4 regions of the Corynebacterium crudilactis genome follow, and region 1 is predicted to be linked to each of the others. Evidence: riboswitches for the same ligand, from Rfam matches in the RefSeq annotation. Region 1 holds a riboswitch; each other region holds the start of a gene.
The links. A riboswitch is a leader RNA that binds a small molecule or an ion and turns the genes downstream of it on or off. The one in region 1 is predicted to bind thiamine pyrophosphate.

Region 1 (6,038 bases):
GGACACACTACAGTGGACTGTTGTGACCAGTGGCTTTCATGCCTGGCGCACCTATTTATGGGCTTGGCATTTGGGGATTCCCATCAAGGTGGTCACTGCTCGTACACCTTCAGCCGAGCGCCTAGGTATGGCTATTAGAGAGTGTTTTGCTCTGCCGCATTCCACACTTCGAGTGCTGTGGCGAAAACTCCGAGCCCCCAAGAACTAGTCCCAAGAACTAGCCTCCCAAAATTACTGATAGTAAGGTTTTCGCATGTCAACTGCATATTTTATTGCGTACGGAAATGATACGTACCGCCCAACGGAGCATTCCAGTGGTGCGTGGCGCGATGATGAACTCCACCTTGCACCGGTTGCCGGTTTGGTGATTCACCATATGGAACGCTGGCGCAGGGAAGTCGTCGGCGATGCTTTTGTGTTTAGCCGTTTCAGTTTGGAGGTCTTGGGCCAGATCGCTCGGGATGATGTCACCTTGAGAACAGAGATCGTTCGTCCCGGGCGCACCATTGAACTTATTGAGACGGTCGCTGAGATCAACGGCAGAGTGACGATTCGTGCACGCGCCTGGTTGCTGAAGACCTCTGATCTTGCCCATATTTCTGGCGATACTTTTGAAGCGTTGCCGTCAATGACTGAACTGGCAGATGTTCAGTCAGCTTTCCAGTGGTCTGGTGGCTTTATGGACAGCATTGTCTTTGTCGAGGATGCAGAGAAAATTCCGGGCAAAAACCGTGCGTGGATTACCGGCGATGTGCAGTTGGTCGAGGGCGAAGATTCTGAGCCCTTGGCAGAGTTTTCCAAATTCTTGGATGTGGCCAATGGCGTGGCGGTTCGAGAAGATCCAAAGACGTGGATGTTCCCGAATGTGGATCTTACTTTCCATCTGTTCCGCCAGCCGGTGGGCACCAAGGTGGGTTTTGATACCCGCGCGGCGTTCGGACCCAACGGCATCGGTTTGACCACTTCGGTGATTCACGATGCCGAAGGTCCTGTGGGCACGCTTAATCAATCATTGACAGTGCGCCCAATTGCTGAGTTAAACAAGTGACCTAGTTAAACAAGTGACCGCGCAGCGTAGTGTGGCTGTATTCTGTGCGGAATCGACCACGTCGCTGCAGCTCAGGGACTACTAAGTCAACAAAGTCGTCCAAACTGTGGGGGAGCATCGGTGGCATGAGGTTGAAGCCATCGGCACCGCCCTCGTCGATCCAGCGCTCGATTTCATCAGCGATGCTTTCCGGTGTGCCGATGAATGTGGCGTGCCCACCACCTGCTGCGAGGTAGCCCAGAAGTTCACGGACGGTTGGTGATTTAGATTCGATGATCCGCAGCACCGTTTCGTACCTGCCTTTAGGACCGGAAAACTCTTCTAGCGGTGGCAGTGGTGGGGGAGGTGCATCCAAATCCCACGTCGAGCAATCTTGCCCCACAAAGAAACTCAACTGATTTAGTGAGTCTTTGACCGGCAACAACGCGTTGAGAGCCTGCTGTTTTGCACGCGCTTCTTCCACGGTCGTGCCAACAAAGGTCACCAAACCAGGCAGCACCGGCATGGGTTCGCGACCCTGGGCAGTGGCACGAGCATGAATATCAGAGCGATAATCTTGTGCTTGCTCCAAATCCCAGGCCACGGAGTAAATCGCCTCGGCATACCGTGCAGCGATCTCCCGTCCCTGCGGTGAGGATCCCGCTTGGAAAATAACTGGCCTGCCCTGCGGAGTAGTGGGAATATTCAGCGGACCAGCGACTTGGAAGAACTCACCATCATGATGGATAGATTCAATGAGTGAGGAGTCCGCAAATTTTCCAGCACGATCCATCACCAAACTTTCCGCGGGCCACGAATTCCACAGCGCAGTGATGGTTTCAATAAATTCCGCAGCGCGCGCATAGCGAACATCATGACCCGGCAACGCATCCATCCCGTGGTTACGCGCCTCCGCATCAGTCATCGAAGTCACCACATTGATTCCAGCACGCCCACCTGAAATATGATCCAAGCTGGCGATCATCCGCGCTGCATGAAACGGCTGCCAAAACGTACTGGAAATCGTGCTGATCAACCCAATATTGTTCGTCGCCCGCGCCATCGCAGTCAACGCGGTCACCGGCTCCAAAAACCAGCCCGGCCCATTCTCCAGACCGACGGGATTAATCGCCTGCCCATCCGCCAAAAAGACCGCATCCAGCTTGCCCCGCTCAGCGGTGCGCGCGAGTTCCTCCCACCAGGAAATTAAACCCAGCTTTTCGACGCTTCCCTCCACCGCTCGCCACGCCGCCGCGTGGTGCCCGGCACCGAAAGCAAAAAGGTTGAGGTGTATTTCTTTCGGTGTCATTAGTTGAAAACCAGTCCTCCGTCGACGACCAAGTTTTGGCCTGTAACCGCGCGCGACCAGGGGGATGCGAAGAAGAGGGAGGCGTCGGCAAGCTCTTGCGGCGTGGTGACGGACCCCAGTGGGGTGCCGGCGGCGATGAAATCAAAGACTTCCTCGGGCGTGGCGGCGCTGGCGCCGGTGGTGCGCAGCAGGCCGCCGCTGACCATGTTGACCGTGATGTGGCGTGGGCCCAAATCCTTGGCAAACGTGCGAGTCAAGGACAGCAGCGCAGCCTTCGCAGCGGTGTAATCGTGGTAGGGGACCGTCGGATTCTGGAAAAGATTCGTGCCGATGTTAATCACACGACCACTTCCCACCTCCTCAAAACCAGGTAAAGCCTCCTGGATGGTGTTTAGCGCGCCCGCGATTGCGCTGGTGTACTGCTGGTTAAATCGCTCAATGGTGATGTCCTCCGCCTTGGGACGCGCATCGCCATCAAAGCTGAAATCCGCCAAAGCGCTGTTGACCACAGTGGTGATCGGGCTGCCGAAATGTTCCTTGGCCTGCGCAAACATGCTTTTCACCTGTTCGCGATCACGAACATCAGCCTGAATCGCCACCGCCTTTTCACCAGCCAACTCTGCGGCAGCATCAGCCGAACGGTGATAGTTCACCACAACACGAGCGCCCTCGCGCAAAAATGATTCAGACAATGCGCGACCAAGTCCGCGTGCACCGCCGGTGACCAAAACAATTTGCTCAGAAATATCAAGCATGAAAAAACGCCCTTCTTGGGTTGGGGCGAAGGGCAGAGGGACCTATCCCTTGGGAGGATGGGTCCAATGCGACAGTCCCTTCGCCAGTACTAACTGGATCAGGTTCGACGGGTGTAATCTCAGCGAAAGCTTTGTGAAAGTGCTTTTGCACCCCGTGTCACTAGTAGCCGAGGGTATCAGTTTGTGAGCGCGTGTGGGGCGAGTTGGTACAGAAGAGCAATTCAGGCCGACACCACAAACTTCGATCTAACAAAGTTTTGCGCTGCCGACTCTGGAGTTTGTCTCCTAGATAGACCGCTTGTAAAAGTATTACAGGTGGATACTGGTCTGCAGAAACGTTATACATATAACAAATCTGTAATCCCCTAAGGAGCACGATGAAAGATTGGTCTAGGCTTGCGGCCAAAAAGAATTATCCTGCTCGAGTATTTGTTTTACTTTTTCTCTTGTCTCTCGTAGTCGGGTGGATATTTGCTCTTGGGACTCCCTATCTAGGAGTAACTGCTCTAGGACTAACCGCTGGTTCAATTTTTGTTGGAGTTAGTTTTGCTGTAGCTGCAGTGGCTTGTGCCCTAACAAGAAGAGCTCCCTTGTGGCTTTTGGGGGTTTTAGGTGGTGTAGGAATCGTTCTTGTCTTGATGGGAATCTATTTCAGGGTAACTCAGCCTGATGGAATCCTAACTGGATATTTAATACCGATTGGTTTTGGATTTTTTCTCGCAGAAGCAGCTGTGGCAATAGAGCGTTATTGGCATCGTCGTCACTACGCACTGCGTTCTTAAAGGAAGAGCTTTCTGTCCAAAAAGCCGCAAATTAAACCCCTTAAATCGTCTCCAGAGTGATCTCGGTGAACTGCCCAACTTCGCGGACATTTACGGTGCGGAGCCGATCACTTTCGATCCGGCGAGGCATCGCTGGCTGCCCTTCATCGAGAAACACTGGCGCCATGGTCAAGATGATCCTATCGAGTGCACCCGCGTCAAAGAATTGACCCGCCAAATCGCCACCACCGACGATCCAAATATCAGTGTTCTCTGGATTCACTTCCAGTATGGCGGGGAGAACATCAGAGACATCTCCATTTACTACTTTGACGGGTTTTCCTTCTGGGGTTTCCAAGTTTCTGCTGCTGAATACCCATGTGGGGCGATCGCCATACACATCAGTCCACTTCTGGGGATCGCTGATGAAATCCAGATCCTTGAGCAGCCATTCATAGGTGGTGGATCCCATTACGATGGTGCCGACTTTTGAAAGGAAAGTACCAAAATCTTCAGAGGCACTGTCGCTGCCGGGGACATCGAAAAGCCATTGCAGGGAAGTGTCTTTGTCTGCGATGAATCCGTTGAGCGTGCTGGATGTGTTGTAGATGATCGCCATCACACGATGCTACCTACGATGGGGATCATGGGAATTAAACGTTTGGACAACGTGGCGATTGTGGTGGAATCGTTGGATGAAGCAGTCGGTTTCTTTGAGAAATTAGGGATGTCTCTAGATGGTCGAACACTGGTCCAAGGGGATTTTGCTGATCGGACCGTTGGTCTCAGCGGGATCAGATCAGAGATCGCGGTGCTGAACACTCCCGATGGGCATTCTCGGGTGGAGCTTACTCAATATCTACAACCGGAACCGATTGCAACCGCTCCATCTGCACCTAACCAGATTGGGATGCACCGGTTGATGTTTGCGGTGGATGATATTGAGGAAACGATCGCACATATCGGTGCGGAACCACTAGATGGGATCGCAAACTATGAGGACGTATTTCTGCTGTGTTATCTGCGCGGGCCGTCTGGAATTATCGTGGCGTTGGCGCAGGAACTTTAATTAAGGCGGCGCTTCCGCCAAGCCCGCCATACTGAGACGGTGGCGATTACCAAAACGAGCGCGAGAAGTGCTGGCCACACGGCAGGTTCGGGGCGTAACACGTTGATGATTGCCTGGATGACGGCGAGGAATGAGAAAAATCCCAGGAATCCGAGCAGCGCTTCGAGCTGAAGCCCTTTGCGTTGCGATTCGGATTGATCCTGGGATTTATCGGCACTCATGATTATCTAGTCTAGGCTTTCACGCCACCTGCGGTGAGTCCGGAGACGATGCGGCGTTGGAAGATGAGAACCATGATGATCAGTGGGATGGTCACCAATGCGCCGGCCGCCATGACCGAGGCGTAGGGGTATTCGAAGGAGCTTGGTCCGGTAAACCTGGCGATCGCAACGGTTACTGGCTCTGTGGAGGTGTTGGATAGTTGGCGGGCCAGCATGAATTCGTTCCACGTTGCGATGAATGCGAGGATCGCGGTGGTAAATAGTGCAGGCGCTGCTAGAGGAAGCAGGATCATCCGGAAGGCTTGGCCACGGGTGGCGCCGTCGACGCGTGCTGATTCTTCGAGTTCCCAGGGCAGTTGTCTGAAGAAGGACACGAGTGTGTAGATCGTCAGAGGTAGTGCGAAGGAAATGTTCGGGATAATCAGCGCTTGGTAGGTGCCGATCCAATTGAGGTCACCGAAGAGCTGGAACAAAGGCGTGACCAGGGCGATGCCGGGGAACATGGAGGCTGCCAAGATGATGCCGGTGACAATGCCTTTGCCGGGGAATTCCAGTCGGGCTAGAGCGTAGGCGGTGAACACTCCCACGAGAACAGCGATCGCTGTTGTCGTGACACTGATGATCAGCGAGTTGCCAATGGCTGCGAGGAAGTTATTGCCTTTGTCGGTGGCCAGCGCGTCACGGAAGTTATCCAAAGTGACGTGCGTTGGCCAAGGAGTGGTGTCAAAGGTGTGCTTGGAATCGCGTAGTGCGGTGATCACCATCCAGTAGAAGGGGGCTAGACCCCAGAACAGGATGAATACCACTCCGGCGTAGTTGAGGATAAGTCCTTTTGTTCGTTTAGTCATGGCTTAGCCACTTCCTTCACAGCAGAATCGGCCTTTACAACAGCATCC
Region 2 (6,038 bases), 1.1 Mb from region 1:
CAAACGCATCGGTCTTTCCCTCCGCTTGACCGATGAACCCGGTGCCCCAGCTCTGCAAAAGCGCGGAACCCGACCAGCCAAACAGCAGCGAGCTCCGCAAAAACAGTCCGCTAAGCCCGCCACAGGTTCCATGGCAGATGCTTTACGACGCGCCGGCCTCGGTGGCTAAGGCAACTTTCAAACCAAGCGGGAGTGTTCTCAAGCTCCCCTTGGTCTGAATCTCACATTTCGAGAGAGGATTAGTGCAGCATTAGGCGAAGGGCTGATTCGCCAGAGGGCGTCTTGGTCTAATCAGGCAGCCTGCCGTGAAGTACCGCAAAAAATGAGTTGGGGGCACGAGAAAGTGACCTCACAGAATCGCCTCTGAGCGCCTCAAAGTGCGCAGGCCATACTTTGACTCATCCCAGAATTCTGGCCTCTTAAATTGACAGCTACAGCGCGTTGACCCCACCGGGAAGATTCACAAATTTGTGGCCGAGGTGGGAGTAGTTGTCGATGAAGTCGGAACTGCGGATTCCCGAAGCGCAGTAGACCAAAATGTCGCCGTCGATTCCAGACAGTGCCTCTAAAATGTCGCTGTCCGAGGTGATCTGGCTTAAGGGGAGCTTCAGTGACGTTGCGCCCTCGGGGAGGTCTTTGAGCAGAACTTCATGTGGCTCTCGGATATCGAGGGAGGTGAGGGAGCCGTTGAGGGTGGCGTCGATAAGCGAAGTTGTATCGGTGCGCGCTGCCTCGTAGGAGGCGCGGAGGCGGGTGACCAGTGGGCGCGCCGGGTCGGCGGAGACGCGGAAGCTGCGCGTGGTGGCGGGGAATGCGTCGTAGGAGAGGATTGTGCCTGGTTGGACGTCGCCGATTTCTGTGAGAAATCCGATGGCGTGAGTGGCCATGAGTGCGCCGATGGTGGCTGTGGTGGCGCCAAGAACACCAGCGGTGGCGCAGTCGGGGACGAAATCGGCGGAGGGTTGTTCGGGGAAGACGTCGCGCAGGCCGACTCCGCGGTGGTCGGGGCCAGAGTTGAAGAGTGCCAGTTCGCCGTGAAAGCGCAGTACCGTTGCCCAGATGAGGGGAGTTCCGGTGATTTCGGCGGCATCAGACACTAAGTATTTTGTGGAGAAAGAATCGGAGCCGTCTAAGACGAGGTCCACGGAATTGAGCAGCTCGCAGGCGTTTTCTGGAGTGATCCGTTCGTGCAACGCGTTGACGGTGATGTCTGATTGGAGTTCTTTGAGGCGCTCGGCGGCAACCTCGACCTTGGGTCGACCGACATCGCTTGCGCCGAAGAGGATTTGGCGGTGAATGTTGGAAATGTCGACGGTGTCGTCATCGATGACCGTGATGGTTCCAACGCCTGCGGAAGCCAGCGACTGCATGACTGGGCAGCCGAGACCGCCTGCGCCGATGACTAGAACGTGGGCGTTGAAAAGTCGTTCCTGCTGCTCAATGCCATATCCGGGGAGCGCGAGTTGGCGGGCCGTGCGGTGAAGCTCAGATGTGGGAAGCTGCGCCATGTTAAAGCACCTGCTCCGCCCAGGATGCCAAACCTTCAAAACTTGATGAGGCCACCGCATGTTGGCGTTGCGGGATCCGGCCTGCTTGAGCGGCTAATCTTCCGGCTTCAACGGCGTGGAACATGGATTCGGCCATCGCGACGGGATTTTGGGCGCGGTTGATAGCGGAGGCCAGAAGGACGCCGTCGCAGCCGAGTTCCATTGCGAGTGTGGCATCAGAGGCAGTGCCTACACCGGCGTCGAGGATCACGGGTACGCTCGCGCGGCTGCAAATCAGTTCAATGTTGTGCGGGTTGAGAATGCCCAGGCCGGTTCCGATCGGGGAGCCCAATGGCATGACAGCTGCAACGCCACAGTCTTCTAGTCGGCTGGCAGTGATGGGATCGTCAGAGGTATAAGCCAGAACGGTGAAGCCGTCGTGGACGAGGAGTTCGCAGGCATCAAGAAGCTCAACGGTGTCGGGCAGCAATGTGTGTTCATCGGCGATGACCTCCACTTTCACCCAGTTGGTATCGAGGGCTTCCCGAGCCAATTGTGCAGTGAGGACGGCGTCGCGGGCAGTGCGGCAGCCTGCGGTATTGGGGAGAAGGGCGATCTCGAGGCGGCGCAGCATGGCAAAGATGGATTCTCCGCTAGAGGTGGTTGCTTGGTGTCGACGCATCGCCACGGTGGTCAATTGAGTTCCACTGGCGACAAGGGATTCCTCCAGCAACGCCTGAGAGGTAGCTCCGCCGGTGCCCATGATGAGGTGGGAATCGAAAGTTTTATCAGCAATATGCAGCATTTTAACCTCCCTGAATTGCGGTGAGAACTTCTACGGAATCGTTGTCACAAATGGCGCGTGACCACTGGGATCTGGGTACGACCGCGGCGTTGATTGCCACGGCGACTCCGGTGTCGTGGCCGATTTCTTGGTGGACCAATTGCTCCACGGTCAATTCGGAAGAGCGCATAGATGTGCCATTGAAGGTGTAGGTAATCACTTGTGAAAAATCCTTAAATTTGGTGGCGAAACGGATCGCACACATCAAGAGTGGGGAACAGTGGCTGGTTGGTTGCCATATCAACGGCAGCGCGCGCACCAAGGGCTGACAGCAAAATTCCGTGGCGGAAATATCCTGTGGACGCAATCACATTGGATCCAACCCATCCCAGGTACGGCAGGTCATCCGGGGTGCCGGGGCGGGCGCCGCAGGTGACTTCGATAAATTCGGTTTCTTCAATGCCCGGAATCAAACGGATAGCATCGCGTAGCAAATCATGCACTGCGCCCGTTCGAGGTTGCGGGTGATCCTCACGGCTTGTCGCGCCGATCGCGAGGGTGCCATCGGTACGCGGAATGATATAAATCTGACGATCTTCCACAAACCCGCGCACCACCTTGGTGACCATCGGCTGCAGTCGCTCCGGCACGCGCACGCGCACAATATCGCCGTACACCGGCCTCAACTGCAATGGGTTCGCGCCCTCAAACCAGCCGGGAATGCTTGCGGCGCCCAGGCCCGCCGCCAAAACAACAACGCTTTTCGACGCAACCCTCACCCCCGAATTCATCGTCACGGTCAAACACGGATCGTGGCCATCAATAGAGATCACAGCGTCGGCAATATGCTCCGCACCGCGTTGCAAAATGGCATCCAATAACGCCCGGGCATACAGACGCGGCGACAGCTGATGATCCCCATCAATGCTGACCACCTTGGAAATCCTCGGCGACAACGCTGGCTCCGCAGCCCTTGCCTGACGAGTAGTCAACACATCGACAGGCAAATCCTTCAAATGCATGTACTTAATCAACTCCGCAACATGCATGCCATCCGCGCGGTCCGCACCGATAAGAAGGGTTCCATCAGTGCGATACCCAGTGGGCAAGTCCGTGTATTTAGACACTCTTTGGAGGAGGTCTGGGTATAGGCGAGCGGATTCCTTCATCAACAAAATCAGATCATGTTGCTGATACTGCACCTCCGCGGTGGGGGCCAACATTCCGCCGGCATGATGAGTCGCACCGGAAATTGGGTCAGGATCAATCAACGTGACTTGGTAACCAGCCTCCTGGAATTCAAAGCAGGTGGTCAACCCAATGATTCCGCCGCCGATAATAATCGCATGCTTTTTCATGAGAGCCTTCCTAATTCAAAGTTGGCCACCACATTTTCAGCGACCTGCTGTGGATCATCAGATTCAGAAAAAGCCCGCACCATGGCAATGCCAGCCACACCGGTTGCGCTGAGAGCGCGCACATCGGCAGGGGTGACATCACCAATCGCAACGATCGGCACCTTGGACAATTCCACCAAAGGGGGATAACCCGCAAGGCCAATCGGTGGCCGACCTGAATCCTTGGTGGGAGTCTTCCGAAACGGCCCAGCACCGATGTAATCCAACACATCGGACAGCTCATTCGCCGCCGCCACAAGTTCTAGGGTTCCAGTGGTCAACCCAATGATCGCCTCAGGCCCCAACAACTCACGAGCCTCAAGCACCGACACATCATCCTGCCCAAGATGCACACCGTGAATCGGGAGTCCTTCGCGCATTAAGGAAGAAGCAACGTGGAGGTGGTCGTCGATAAGCACCCTCGTTGTTGGGCTGCACCGCGCAACCTCAAGCGCAACCCGAGATGCCAACTCGCTCATCGCTTCTGGCGAAATAGGCTTTGAACGCACCTGCACCACACCCGCGCCACCACGAGCCGCAGCAGACGCAGTGTGCACAACCTCATCCACCGAGCCCGCGCCAGTCACAACATAACAACGCAGGTCAAAACGATTTTCAAACACGGGACAATCAATCCTCGCTTCCTTCGCTGGTGTTAACCAGACAGGTTCGAACGGTCCCGCGCAGCAACAGCGCGCAATCTCAGCCCAATGCATTGGGCACCCGTGGGGTAAGTCGCCACCAGTCAAGCCCGACAACCAAGATTTGTCAACGGTTAGTGCACCCAAGTGAGGGGAACAGACCCCAGTTTGAAAACCAAGGCACACATGTGAAAGAATATTTCAGTTGACTGTGCAAACCCCAACTCACGTTGGGCAAACGTGACAGCTTCGAAAATTGAAACGGAAACGAACCGGCCGAGCATCCCAATCCTGGGAAAGTGCCGCCAGGGTCCTCTTTCCCTACTAGTAAAAGGATTGTTTATATGAACATTCTGGATAAGATCGACGCAGCATCCCTGCGCGAAGACATTCCTGCATTCCGTGCTGGCGATTCCCTCGACGTTCACGTCAAGGTTATTGAAGGCGCTAACACCCGTACCCAGCTTTTCAAGGGTGTTGTCATTCGTCGTCAGGGCGGCGGAATCCGCGAGACCTTCACCGTCCGTAAGGTTTCCTTCGGCATCGGCGTTGAGCGTACTTTCCCAGTACACTCCCCAAACATCGAGAAGATCGAAGTTACCCGTCGTGGCGATGTTCGTCGTGCGAAGCTGTACTACCTGCGCGAACTGCGCGGCAAGGCTGCACGTATTAAGGAGAAGCGCTAATTTTTAGCGTTTGGTTGGTGCATAAATAACACCTGACCAGCCCCTAGTTATTTACCTTGTGTGAATAACTAGGGGTTTCTTTGTTTTTCATCCCGCACTTTGCCCGCACTATTCCTGCACCTAGACTACAGCGGAATCCTGGGGGATAACGCCGGGATGGTCTTGTACCTGATCTGTGTCAAAGTATTGCTGATAGAGTGAATCCTCGTGACCGATTTTTCTAGTGCATCAAATGCCGACGATCCTACCCAGTCCTCCGCAGGAAACGCTGCAAGTGGAGGTCGTGCCAATCGACGTGCTGGAAAATCTAAAAAAGAATCAAAACCAACGCCGTGGTACATCGAGATTCCTATTGTTGTTGTTTTGACCTTGGCGTTGATTTTCGTGCTGCAGACTTTCGTGGGACGTATGTACATGATCCCGAGTGGTTCCATGGAGCCGACATTGCACGGCTGTGATGGCTGTACTGGTGATCGTATTCTTGTGGAAAAGGTCAGTTATTACTTCTCTGATCCAGAGCCTGGTGATGTCGTTGTTTTCAAGGGCACCGATTCTTGGAACGTTGGTTTTACTACGCAGCGCTCGGATAATTCTGTGATTCGTGGTCTGCAAAATCTTGGCTCTTATGTGGGATTAGTGGCACCAGACGAAAATGATTTGGTTAAGCGCATTATTGCTTCTGGCGGACAGACCGTGTCGTGCCAAGAAGGCGATCTGGGAATTATGGTTGATGGTAAAGAAGTAGATGATAGCTATACGCTGCAGCCTGCGCAGTTCCCAATTGATGAGACCTCTGGCTCTACTGAATGTGGTGGCAACTACTTCGGCCCGCTCACCGTTCCTGAAGGAAATTACTTCATGATGGGCGATAACCGCACAAATTCCATGGATTCTCGCTATCACTTGGGCGATGAGTACCAGGGAACCATTCCGGAGGATCACATCAAGGGCAAGGTTCAGGCCATCGTGCTGCCATTTAGCCGAATCGGCAGCATCGACGATCCTGCCATTCAAAGCTAAAATATCGCTTTTCGACGCCTCCC
Region 3 (6,038 bases), 760 kb from region 1:
GCCAAAGCCTCTGCAAGATCTTCACCCTCCGTAGAAGGCACCAAAGACAACGTTATAGATTCTGGCCACGCATTATCAGCCCCAGAAGCTGCAACTGAATCACTATCAACAGAAGAACAACCAGCGAGCGCAAGCGCAGAAACAGCCACCGCAGAAACAGCGGCACACAAAGACTTCGACGGAGTAAACATAAAAACCAGAAAACCTTTCACCAACACGAATGTGACTTTAAGAAATGGACGCCCAGGAAGAAACCCAGGACAGGAGAGGAAGATCAGCGATAGAACGCCCACGCATGGACACCTTCGCCTCTGACGTAGACACAGTCGCACCAACAAGCGCAGTATCCGCACCCAATTGCACTGCAGGCGCTAAATCAAACTCATAAATATCGCCAACAGCCAACACAGGGCCATCCTTTTGAAGCTCAGAAATAATCGGCAACAAACCCGCAGGCTTACCAACCACAAAATGCAACTGATCAAAAAACTCAGCAATACCCCACTGACGCAACAACTCAATAACGCCAGCTGCTGGAGCATTAGTAGCAAGCACCAATCGCGCATGCCCCTTTAACTGAAGAAAAATATCCTCAATACCCCGGACATGCTCAACCGGAGCCTTCTCCGATCCAAGAAGCTCCCGACTACGGCTATACGCAATCGACATCGCACCATCATCAACCCCAAGTTCCGCAGCAAGCTTGGCAACAATGTCATAGCCATCACGATAAGGACTCTGACCATCATCAAACCGCCGAAGCTCTCTTTCCACTCGAACCAGAAAGTCCTTTCCCCCCTCCGGCTCTACACACAATGCATAAGCAAGAACAGGACCATGGCCGACCGCAAGCGTGCCATCGAAATCAAAAACAATACTGGGTGTCACAAAAAGATCCTTGACTAGGGAAGAAATGGACGATGCGTCCACAATAAAACCCAAACATGAACGCAACGTCCAACTTTAAGTAAACTATTCCCAACACCTTCGTAAACACTTAAAGAACCACAACACAAACGCATGAAAAAGCGCGCCGGGCCCTCCCTGCATTTCACAGAGGAAGAGCCCGGCGCGTGCGTATAACTGTTATCTAGAGCCAGTTGTAGCGTGTTGCCTGGTCGAAAAATTCACGTTCATGAACAGATGCGCTTAAAAATGCACGGGCCGCATCAACGCGCTGCGTGTGGCCTGCGTTTTCTAGTGCACGTTCTAAACGTGCGATGGCAGCTCGGGTGCCTGCGATAAATTGTTCACCTGAGTAGGTGTTGAGCCATGCGTGATAGGGATGATCTGCATGGTTTTTCTCTGCAAGCATCAATCCGATTTCCGCATAGAGCCAGTAGCACGGCAATACTGCAGCTACGCCGCAGACGTAATCTTCTGAGTAGGTGCGTGCGATGAGGAAATCGGTATACGCCATGGTGATGGGTGAGGGGGCGGAAGTGTGGCTACCTGCCATATAGGAGCGGTGAAGTTCGGCTTCCACCACAAGGCATTCTGCAGCACTTTGTGCCCATTCCACTTGTGCGATTGATTCCGGGGCGATGGAAGAGAGTCTGGCTAATGCACGTGAATATTGGGCGAGGTATTGAGCATCTTGGTCGATGTAGAAATCGAACTCAAGACGCCGGAGGGAGCCGTCGCCAAGCATGGTGATGAAGTCTGAGCTGTTGATGCTCGCGATGATATCGCCGCTTGCTTCCCACAGCGCGCGCGTGAATGGTCCGGCAGGTTCAATGCGTGGAGCTGGACTTGGCGTTGTGGCGGGCTGAATGAACTCTTCTGGTGAGGCGCCGCTCAGGCGTGGTGCCAGGAGGTGTGTCCAGGGGGTGGTCTCTGCTGCGGCAAGCATGCGCCGTGCCACATGACTGTGATCAACTGGGCCATTTCCGGTGCCCACGGCTAGTTGATCTGCGTGGCGTAAGGCTTCGTTGAGCCACCGGGTGGACCATTCTAGGGCCTTTTCTACGGTGTGGCCGGCCGCCATTCTGGTGGCCAGTGCTGCAGAGAGCGAGCAGCCAGTGCCATGGGAATTGGGCGTGTGTACGCGGAGGTTGTCCACGTGGTGCACTGAGCCATCTGGGCGCACCACCGCGTTGTCTGCCATAGAGCCAGTCAAGTGTCCACCTTTGACAATGACAATCGTGTTGTGGGTGTGGGAGAAATCTCGTGCCTGTGCGATCGCTTCATCCAAAGTGGTGGCAGCGGGGCTCTCACACAATACGGAAAGCTCTGGAATATTCGGTGTCACAACATCGACATGTGCAGCTAGTCGGCGGAGGGACTCTTCCGCATTTGCATCAAGAAGCCGGTCTCCACTGGTGGCGATCATGACAGGATCAAGCACCACCGGACCATGCGCATGCGAGCTTAACCACGCGGAGACAAGATCAATGGTCTCTGCGGAACCCAACATGCCAAGTTTGATGGCATCTACTGTGACATCGGAAAATACTGCGTCAAGCTGCTGTTCTAAAAATTCTAGAGGAGACGTATGGATAGCGCTCACACCGTGCGTGTTTTGTGCCACCAGGGAAGTCACCACACACATGCCGAAGCCGCCGCCGGCAGCAATTGATTTTAGATCAGCTTGCACGCCGGCACCACCGGTGGGATCCGTGCCGGCAATGGACAAGACACGTGGAACTGCGGGGCGTTTCTGAAACGCAGACAGTAATTGCTGCGCTGCTTGGGCAGGTTGGGCTGCGGCCATAATTTCAGAGACCACGCACAATCCATCAATATCAGTAGCTGCAAGTTCAGTTGCATTGTGCAGGCCCACGCCACCAATGGCGACAGAGGCAATACCGTGTTTTTTGGCCACCGCGGCGATCGAAGCGATTCCTGCAACCCCCAACGCAGGTGCTGCATCAGGTTTGGTCTGAGTAGCAGTCACTGGCCCAATACCAATCACATCAGGTAAAGCCACATCTGACACGGCACATTGAGCAATCACCTCATGCAGCTGTCCGAGATTTTCAATGCTCAAACCCAACTCCAGTTCTGCCGGAAGTTGTTGGCGTGCCTGCACATAGGGTGTATCACCTTGGCCAATATGTAGATTAATACCTAATTCCTCGGCGAGATCTAGATAATCATTGATCACTAGTGATACCCCGCGCGCCTGACAGAGCAGTTTCAACTCTTGTGCCGTAGCACGAATCGCGTCCATGGATCCATCTTTATCGCGCAATTGCACCACAGAGACACCACCGTTAATGGCTTCTTCGACAATGCGTACAACACGGTCTGCGCCACCGCCAAGCGTGGGATCAGTAACCAAGTAGAGAGAATAATCCGTCATGTTATGCCTCATACACTTCTACTAAAGAAGCGATCATGTGCACATCAACTTCGTATAACGCATCAATTAAAGCCACCGCATAACTTCCAGGAGCAGAGGCCTGTTGAGCAGCAAGTTGACCTGCCGCGCCCAGATGAGCATGTGCTGCGAGCACCGCATCGTGCGCAGAAATATCTGTTTGCGCTGTCGCACCAAGATACGCCGCAGTCAGCGCACCCAAGGAACATCCAGTGCCAATCACCAGCTGCAGCATCGGATCACCAGAGCGCAACCAGGTAATACGGTTGGTGGACACAATAAGATCTTGTTCACCCGACACCGCAACCACGCCGCCAGTAGCTCGAGCCAACAACTGCGCTGCTTCCAATGCAGCCTCCACAGAATCAGTCGCGTCTACGCCGCGACCACCAGCACCAAGGCCTGCAAGCGCCACGATTTCTGAGGCGTTTCCACGAATTGCGGCCGGCTGCTTATCGACGATTCCCTCCACGAACCGGGTTCGCTCCGACAACCCACCCACGGCAACTGGGTCCAACACCCACGGAGTTCCCGCTTTGTTAGCACCCTGGATTGCCTGAGTCATACCCAAATACTGCTCTGCAGATGGCGTTCCCACGTTGATCAGCACGCCATTGGCTACTGCTGCAAATTCTGCAGATTCAGTTGGAGTATCTGCCATCGCAGGTGTTGCTCCTGCGGCCAACAACACATTGGCTGTTACTTGCATGACCACCGAATTGGTCAAACACTGCACAAGAGGAGTGTTTTGTCGAACAAAAGTTAAAGAATCTAAATACGAGTTAGCCATGTTAAGGCCATCCCTTCGCTAGTACGAGCTAGAGCAGGTTCAACGGGTATGATCTCAGCCATTTCAAGTGGCACCCCGTGCCTGTTAGACACCCTAGCAAAGAAGAGGCTGGGCAAATAACGAGAGCCTGGCTTGGCTTATGTTGTGCCGAAAACAGCACAATTGATGAGCTACTTTTACTGGCTTGAACAGTGCGTGAGTTGGTTACACGCTCGAGGTAGGCCCCGGCTTGCTTAAGATGCAAATTCTCGTTCGATTTACCAAGATTACCGAGGGCGGATTCAATCGGTGGATGCACCAGAATCTCACAGGATTCCCAATAGACCCATATGCACCAAAAATAACCACCCCCAGAGGCCAGTCTAAGCGCTTAAGGGGCACTGTTTGATACCGAATATGCCCATTCTAGATATTCAATCCCTTAAATCAACACAGAGCCATATTGTTAAGTAATTAACTCTTATTTAGCTCACACGAGTGCTATATGTGACATGTCCATGTAAAAAAAACTAAAGCGTGACTTCCTCAGGTGAGGAAGTCACGCTTTAGTTATACGTGCTCCAGGAAATTACTTTCCTTCGAAACGAATGTTATCGCGCAACTCGATTGGAAGATCTGCAGCTGCTTCTTCCAACTCATGGGTGTACTTGGAAAGAGCGGTACGAGCGTGAAGCTGCTGGCGAGTGGTCGCCAGGTTCCAACGTTTACGAGACATTGCGTTCAAGCCCCAGCTAATACCGGAAACGAAGCGGTTGCGGAAGCCAACGAGGAACATGATGTGAACTGCCAACCACAGCACCCAACCAACGAAACCAGTGACCTCAACCTTGCCCATCTTCACCACAGCGGAGAAGCGGGAGATGGTTGCCATGGAGCCCTTATCGAAGTAATCGAAAGCCTCGCGCTCAGTGTTGGAGCGTCCTGCGACCTCTGCTGCGATCTGCTCTGCAACGTACTCGCCACTCTGGATTGCTACCTGAGCAACACCTGGGAGGTTGTTGTAGTTCATCATATCGCCGACAACGAAGACGTTCTTGTTCTCGCCAACAGAAAGGTCTTCGTTAACCATGACGCGACCAGCGCGGTCGGTCTCAACACCAGTTTGCTCTGCAACAAGCTTGCCCAGTGGGGAAGCTGCAACACCTGCGGACCAAATCTTGCAGAAGGACTCGATGGTGTGCTCTTCGCCGTCCTTGGTCTTGTAGGTAACGGAATCAGCATCGACGTTGGTAACCATGGCGTTCAGACGAACGTTGACACCGATCTTTTCCAGGGTGCGCTGTGCATTGCGGCCCAGACGCTTTCCGAAAGGAGGCAGCACCTGTGGAGCACCATCAAGCAAAATGATCTTTGCAGAGTTGGTGTTGAAGTTCTTGTACTCACCGGCAAGGGTGCGGTGAGCAAGTTCTGCCAACTGACCTGCAAGTTCAACACCGGTTGGGCCGGCACCGACGATGACGAAAGTAAGCAGACGCTCACGCTCAGCAGGATCTTCGCAGATTTCTGCACGCTCGAAAGCGCCAATAATGCGAGCGCGTAGCTCGAGAGCATCATCGATGGACTTCATTCCTGGTGCGAATTCAGCAAAGTGGTCGTTACCGAAGTAAGACTGACCTGCACCAGCACCAACCACCAAGGAGTCGTACTCGAAGACGCGAGTGTAATCACCGAGGGAAGCAGAAACTGTCTTGGACTCGACGTTAATGTCGGTCACTTCACCCTTGATGACATTGACGTTTTCCTGAGAGCTCAGGATCTGTCGGGTGGACGGCGCAATTTCACCGGAAGACAAGATACCAGTTGCCACTTGGTAAAGCAGTGGCTGGAAGAGGTGGTGGTTGGTGCGGTCAATCAGAGTGACATCGACGTCTGCCTTGGCCAGGTTCTTGGCAGCAAAAAGGCCACCAAAACCAGAACCGATGACGA
Region 4 (6,038 bases), 340 kb from region 1:
GCACTTTCTGCTGGCCCCAACATCACTGCACAAATCAAAATGACTTCAATGATCACAATGGACAGCGTGAGGATGAGAGAGCCAAAAGGATCACCCAAAATATGGGCTAAGCGCTCTGCCATTTTGACCACGCCAAACGCACAGAACAAAATGATGGCGATAATCAAGCCAAGTTGGATAATCGACGGCAGGGCCAAGAGAGGAAGAATAACTATGGACGCCCATCCGATAATGATGCGGGCGTAATCAATTGGCTTTAACAAAGAAAACGGCATGTTCTCTGGTCAAACTTTCTTAAGAACTCTGGGCCGTTCCCAGACTGTCATAGAGTGCGACGGGTCGTCCCGCAGCTTCATTCGAACCTAGCACAATCTCATGATCTGCCTCAATGCCCTGGGCAAAGTGCACTCGTTCTTGCGCAGCCCACAACTCCCAAAATGGTGCATAGTCCGGATCTCTATCTAAGGCGCGTTGTTTTCTTAAAGACTCCGGTGCGGTTAAACGAACGGTCACTACATCACCCAGGGTAGTGGCGCGTTGAATGGTCTCGGCCGTTATTACACCAGAGCCTTCAATGATCAGGCTTTTTCCGGGTTCAAGCGACACCCATTCCCCGCGGCAATTTTCGTGCCAATCCCAAGAAAAATATCCCGGATTATCTGCCACCAAAATATCGCGGGCAACAATCTCAGAGGCTTGTGCAAGTCCGGTCCATCCTGGATAGAAATCATCCAAGTGCACCACATCAAACCCGGTATAGGAGCTCAAGTCTTCTGCCAGGGTGGTTTTACCTGCACCAGATTGCCCATCGATCAACACAATTTTCATGTGCCCAAAAACCTGAAGAAACCAGTCTGAATGGACACCACGATGGCTAAGGCTGAAATAGCTGCGCACACCACAATGAGCAGGACATCGCGAATACCTACACTAGATTCACGTGCCCACGTTCGACCATCTGGCGAGCGCCCAAAACCACGAGCTTCCATGGCGGTTGCCAACTTGGAACCACGGCGTAGTGAGAGGACTAAAAGACCAAAAGTCATGGTGAAAAAATGCTTAATCCTGCCCTGGTCTGCGATGCCGCGCGCACGCCGCGCTCTGGACATGGAATACCAGTCCTCGCGGAACAATGTCATAAGCCGGCTTCCCGCTACTGCTCCAATAACAAAACGCTCAGGAAGTTTCAGAATCTGAGCTAACCCATCACCCAAATCAGTGGGATCAATCCGTGCAATCAACACCACCACTGGCATGCCGATAGCCAAGACGCGCAGCCCAATGGCAGCAGCTAGAGCAAGGGAATTATCTGTGACATGGATGAGCAGGAAGCTAAAATATTCAGTGCCTTCCGGCCGGCCATATAACGCCATAGAAAGTGCAGCTATCGGTGCCATGAGTAGCAAAGGCCAGCCACGTTTCAGCAACATTTTCCAGCTCACACCAGCAAAAGGAGACAAGATAATGGTTGCTGCCAGCGCGATTGCCGCTGACATCACATCCACGCTCAGTAATAAAGGCGTGGTCAACACCATGAGCGCGATAATGCGGGTGACGGGGTTGATTGTGCTTAAAAGATTCACTGTCATCATCGTGGGTTTACCTCGATGTGATGATCACCAAGTGCTGCGATGAAATCTGGATCATGGGTGACTGAGACAACGCTAATTCCAGCTTCAGTCAGTTCGCGTAGCAATAAGATTAGTTCAGTAAAGGTTTCTGGATCTTGCCCAAATGTTGGTTCGTCCAAAATCACTAATTTAGGCGCTGCAACCAACGCTGTTGCCACAGAAAGTCGACGCTTTTCTCCCCCGCTTAACGTAAAAGGATTAGCGTGCTCTAAATGCCGCAACCTTAAGCGATCTAAAAGTTCCTCAACGCGATCTTGTGCGTGAACTTTCATGATTTTCGGGCCGATCTCCAGCTCATCACGCACGGTGCGCGCCACAAATTGATGCTCAGGATCCTGAAACACAGTGCCGATTCGTGCAGCAAGTTCCGCAGAACGCCACTTGTGCGGCGGCGAGTTCAAACCACCGCGCACTGCTTCAGATAATTCCAGGCGCCCCTTTTTAGGTGGAATCAAGCCACCCATGGTCAGCGCAAGTGTAGATTTTCCAGCACCATTCGGGCCAGTAATCACCGTCGAAGCACCTTCAGGCACCACAAAACTACGCACGGCACCCCAGCTGCACAACAGGTTGTCAGCCCACAAGATTGGCTTGCTTATCGACGGCTGCGCCACAGGCAACTGGCCCACTTTTAATAATTCTTCCGGTAAAACATCACATCCATCAGTAATGCTGATGATGCGATCAATGGTGTCTAACCACAGCTCATGGCGGTGTTCCACAACGATAAGTGTAGCACCAGTTTCACGGACTACCCGATCCACAGCTGCAACGACATCTCGTTGTCCTTGGGGATCTAAATTTGCGGTTGGCTCATCGAGCAAAATTAAACGTGCACCCATCGCAATGACACCAGCCAAAGCCAGACGTTGTTTTTGACCGCCAGAAAGATACTTCGTGGGATGGTGCAGTGGCAGCTCTAGCCCCACAAGTTGCAGGGCCCTCTCCACTCGTGGCCAAATCTCTGCGCGAGGAACTTTGAGGTTTTCGCAACCAAATGCCACATCATCGCCGATGCGGGAAGCAATAACCTGTGAATCTGGATCCTGGAGAACAAGGCCAATGGAGGGGGCGTCGACAAGCAATTCGCCAGTACTCACGCCCTCATCTGGACCGCCTAGAACGCCGGCGAGTGCGGCGAGCAGCGTAGATTTTCCTGCGCCTGAGGCGCCGGTGAGCAAGATGCGCTCACCTGGTGCGATCTCAAAGTTAATATTTTCTAACGCAGGATTTTCCCGCGATGCATGCCGGTAACCAAAATTACGCGCAACAACGCGCGTGCCTAAAGCTGTGGTCATTTCATTTCCCGACCAGCAGCAAAACGATCCAGGGCGCCAGTTCGTGCCAAAGCGCGAACCAAGAACCAACTGAGTAATCCTGCCAAAATCATGCCAGAAATCACCGAAGTAGTGGAATAAATAATGTTGAAGGAGAGCGTCTTCGCGAGATTTCCATAGAAGAACAGCTCAAGAATAATGCCACCCACAGCAGCACCGGCCCCGGCAAGCATGGCGATGGGCAGGTTGAAGCGACGGTAAAGGAACAATGCAAAGATGATTTCTGCGCCAAGCCCTTGGACAAGACCGGAATAAATAGTGGAAATACCAAACTGAGAAGCCAACGCTGCGGACACACATGCAGCAACAACTTCTACAAAGAGTGCAGCACCTGGTTTACGAATCACAAGCCCGCCGAGCACGCCGCCCAACAACCAGATTCCGATGGCCACGCCACCAAGGCCTGGAGTTAGTGCATGAAAAGCAGTAGTCCAGGCGTATCCGATGGAATTCCATACGATGAAAATTAATCCGCAGGCAACACCCAAAACAGATGCGATGACAATATCAATCACACGCCAAGAAGATTGCTGAGTATTTTTTTGCATGGCGAGATTTGCCATATTTTTCCTCCCTATCGCCGGCATTATCCGGATCAGGTTCTACGGTCGTGGCTCTGCCAGATCTCAGCCCGGTTTTTCACCGAGCACCCGTGCATATCAAGTTAAGTACGCGTTCACCTTAGCTTAATCAATAGGGAAAACATAGTATCGCGAAAAAGAAAGCACTAGTTTCTACTTCTACGTAACTCAGAACCCCTGAATCACACCCCTAGCCACACCCTTGTAATCTGAATTAAATGACTTTCCTGCTGGCTGTGAGCCCGACTTCAACTTAAACCACGTTCACACTGCGAACAGGTTGTGGCGGGACATACTTTCCCTTAGATTGAGGCCCAAATCACTATATGTGAAATATTTGACGAAGTTCATCTTCCGTTGAGAGTTAAAAGGAGCTTTTCCATGAATCACGTGCCAGTCGCAATCATCGGTGCCGGCCCAGCAGGCCTTACCCTCGCACACCTCCTCCACCTGCAGGGAGTGGAATCAATTGTCTTTGAATCCCGCACTCGCAAAGAAGTAGAAGAAACAGTTCGAGCAGGAATACTTGAACAAGGCACCCTGAACTTAATGCGGGAAACTGGAGTCGGCGCGCGCATGGAAGCAGAAGCCGATCACGATGAAGCAATCGATATCTCTATCAACAATGAACGCACCCGTATTCCACTGACTGAGCTCACTGGCCACAAAGTCGCCATCTACCCACAGCATGAATACCTCAAGGACTTCATTGCCAAGCGCATTGAAGATGGTGGCGCATTACTATTTAGCACCACCGTAGATTCAGTAGAAAACTACGAAGGCGATCTGGCAAAGGTCACCTACACCGAAGCAGATGGCTCTTCCACCACCATTACTACCGACTATGTCATTGCAGCCGATGGCTCCAATTCGCCATACCGCAAGCTGATTACCGAAGATGGTGGTGTCCGCGCCCGCCATGAATACCCTTATGCATGGTTCGGCATTTTGGTGGAAGCACCAAAAACCCAAAAAGAGCTCATCTACGCCACCCACCCTGAGGGCTTTGCTCTGATTTCTACCCGCACTGATGAAATTCAGCGCTACTACCTGCAGTGTAATCCTGAAGATACCCCAGATATGTGGTCCGATGATCGCATTTGGGATCAGCTACATCTGCGCGCAGACTCCCCAGGAATCACGGTTTCTGAAGGACGCATCTTTGACAAAGCCGTGCTCCGCTTCCGCTCTGCTGTAACTGAACCAATGCAAAAGGGCCGACTATTTCTCGCTGGCGATGCTGCACATACCGTGCCACCAACTGGTGCAAAGGGTCTCAACTTGGCAGTCGCCGATGTGTCCGTTCTTGCACCAGGCATTGTGCGCGCACTGAAAAAGAAGGACACCGGACTACTAGATAGCTACACTTCCCTTGCAGTTCCCCGCGTTTGGAAGGCACAGCATTTCTCTTATTGGATGAGCTCCATGCTGCACGCTGTCCCTGGTGAAGATCACTTTGCTACCCAGCGCCGATTCGCGGAACTGCGTTCCGTCCTGGATTCCCAGTCTGGACAGCGCTACCTCGCAGAACAATACGTTGGACTCGATCTCCCACGTTTTGAGGTTTAGGCTTCCACATTAAAGGTGACGATGATCTTTCTGAGATCATCGCCACCTTGTGGTTATTCTGCAGAAATACTCCACATCACACCATATTTATCAAAGACCTGCCCATAGGATCCACCCCACGGAGCAGTTTCAAATTTCATGGTTTCTGCGCCACCAGCTGCGACAATTTTATCGATCTTCTCGCGTCCATCTTCCACCGATTCCGCGTTGTACAACATGGAATATGCAGTGTCTTTGATGGGGAGTTCCTCTCCTATTGAGTCACCACCAGAAATCAGGGCGCCACCAGGAAAAGTGAGCACGCCATGAGCCAAGGCATCAGCTGGGGGTTCAAACGGCATGCCTTCCATCTGGGTTTGACCATAAGTCAGAAGGTTGAGGTCACCGCCAAAAATTTCTTGCCAATGCGTGAGTGCTTCAGAGGTATATCCATTGAAAGTAACGTAGGTGGAAATAGTGCCAGCCATGTTTTTCTCCCTAGAGCAAGGTTCGGAATTTTCCTTATGGTCGATTCTACGTGCTTTAAGCACGCCCGCCCACGGTGGCAAGTGCGAGGTGGCGGGGCGCGTCGACAAGCATCTCAGTTACTGTGGGGCAATGAATAATCACTTTGAACTCAAAGTCCCCGGCGGAAAACTTGTCGTAGTTGATGTCTCCACAGATTTGGATGCCATCGCAGATGTGAAGATTTCCGGCGATTTCTTCATTGAACCTGATGAGGCATTTTTCGCCCTTGGCCGTGCCCTTCAAGGCGCGTCAGTTGGTGATACAACTGACCGTCTGAAGGCAAAAATGGATGCGGCTTTAGCGGAATTCGATGATGTGGAGCTGCAAGGTTTTAGCACTGCCGACATCGCTTTAGCAGTGCGTCGAGCTGTTACTGGTGCACAAGATTTCACCGATTTTGACTGGGAGATTCT

Region 2: another riboswitch for thiamine pyrophosphate. It lies ahead of ccrud_RS08875 (thiamine phosphate synthase); the one in region 1 lies ahead of ccrud_RS03540 (3-oxoacyl-ACP reductase).
Region 3: another riboswitch for thiamine pyrophosphate. It lies ahead of thiM (hydroxyethylthiazole kinase); the one in region 1 lies ahead of ccrud_RS03540 (3-oxoacyl-ACP reductase).
Region 4: another riboswitch for thiamine pyrophosphate. It lies ahead of ccrud_RS05200 (ECF transporter S component); the one in region 1 lies ahead of ccrud_RS03540 (3-oxoacyl-ACP reductase).

Annotation. Positions count from the first base shown of each region.
Region 1 covers NZ_CP015622.1:743,777-749,814, forward strand. The annotation lists gene ccrud_RS03525 (YdcF family protein) at 1-208, shown strand, start outside; gene ccrud_RS03530 (thioesterase family protein) at 254-1,048, shown strand; gene ccrud_RS03535 (LLM class flavin-dependent oxidoreductase) at 1,050-2,336, opposite strand; gene ccrud_RS03540 (3-oxoacyl-ACP reductase) at 2,336-3,091, opposite strand; TPP riboswitch at 3,149-3,256, opposite strand; gene ccrud_RS03545 (hypothetical protein) at 3,469-3,873, shown strand; gene ccrud_RS03550 (dihydrofolate reductase family protein) at 3,914-4,471, opposite strand; gene ccrud_RS03555 (VOC family protein) at 4,499-4,921, shown strand; gene ccrud_RS03560 (hypothetical protein) at 4,918-5,142, opposite strand; gene ccrud_RS03565 (carbohydrate ABC transporter permease) at 5,154-5,990, opposite strand; gene ccrud_RS03570 (carbohydrate ABC transporter permease) at 5,987-6,038, opposite strand, start outside.
Region 2 covers NZ_CP015622.1:1,887,223-1,893,260, reverse strand. The annotation lists gene ccrud_RS08900 (Tex family protein) at 1-169, shown strand, start outside; gene ccrud_RS08895 (ThiF family adenylyltransferase) at 432-1,508, opposite strand; gene ccrud_RS08890 (thiazole synthase) at 1,510-2,292, opposite strand; gene thiS (sulfur carrier protein ThiS) at 2,294-2,491, opposite strand; gene thiO (glycine oxidase ThiO) at 2,505-3,629, opposite strand; gene ccrud_RS08875 (thiamine phosphate synthase) at 3,626-4,291, opposite strand; TPP riboswitch at 4,293-4,405, opposite strand; gene rplS (50S ribosomal protein L19) at 4,654-4,995, shown strand; gene lepB (signal peptidase I) at 5,203-6,015, shown strand.
Region 3 covers NZ_CP015622.1:1,501,642-1,507,679, forward strand. The annotation lists gene phnD (phosphate/phosphite/phosphonate ABC transporter substrate-binding protein) at 1-191, opposite strand, end outside; gene ccrud_RS07090 (HAD family hydrolase) at 229-888, opposite strand; gene ccrud_RS07095 (bifunctional hydroxymethylpyrimidine kinase/phosphomethylpyrimidine kinase) at 1,091-3,304, opposite strand; gene thiM (hydroxyethylthiazole kinase) at 3,306-4,112, opposite strand; TPP riboswitch at 4,106-4,200, opposite strand; gene ccrud_RS07105 (NAD(P)/FAD-dependent oxidoreductase) at 4,681-6,038, opposite strand, start outside.
Region 4 covers NZ_CP015622.1:1,085,361-1,091,398, reverse strand. The annotation lists gene ccrud_RS05220 (calcium:cation antiporter) at 1-275, opposite strand, end outside; gene ccrud_RS05215 (AAA family ATPase) at 295-828, opposite strand; gene ccrud_RS05210 (energy-coupling factor transporter transmembrane component T family protein) at 825-1,583, opposite strand; gene ccrud_RS05205 (ABC transporter ATP-binding protein) at 1,589-2,929, opposite strand; gene ccrud_RS05200 (ECF transporter S component) at 2,926-3,531, opposite strand; TPP riboswitch at 3,523-3,632, opposite strand; gene ccrud_RS05195 (4-hydroxybenzoate 3-monooxygenase) at 3,931-5,118, shown strand; gene ccrud_RS05190 (VOC family protein) at 5,172-5,585, opposite strand; gene lplB (lipoate-protein ligase small subunit) at 5,716-6,038, shown strand, end outside.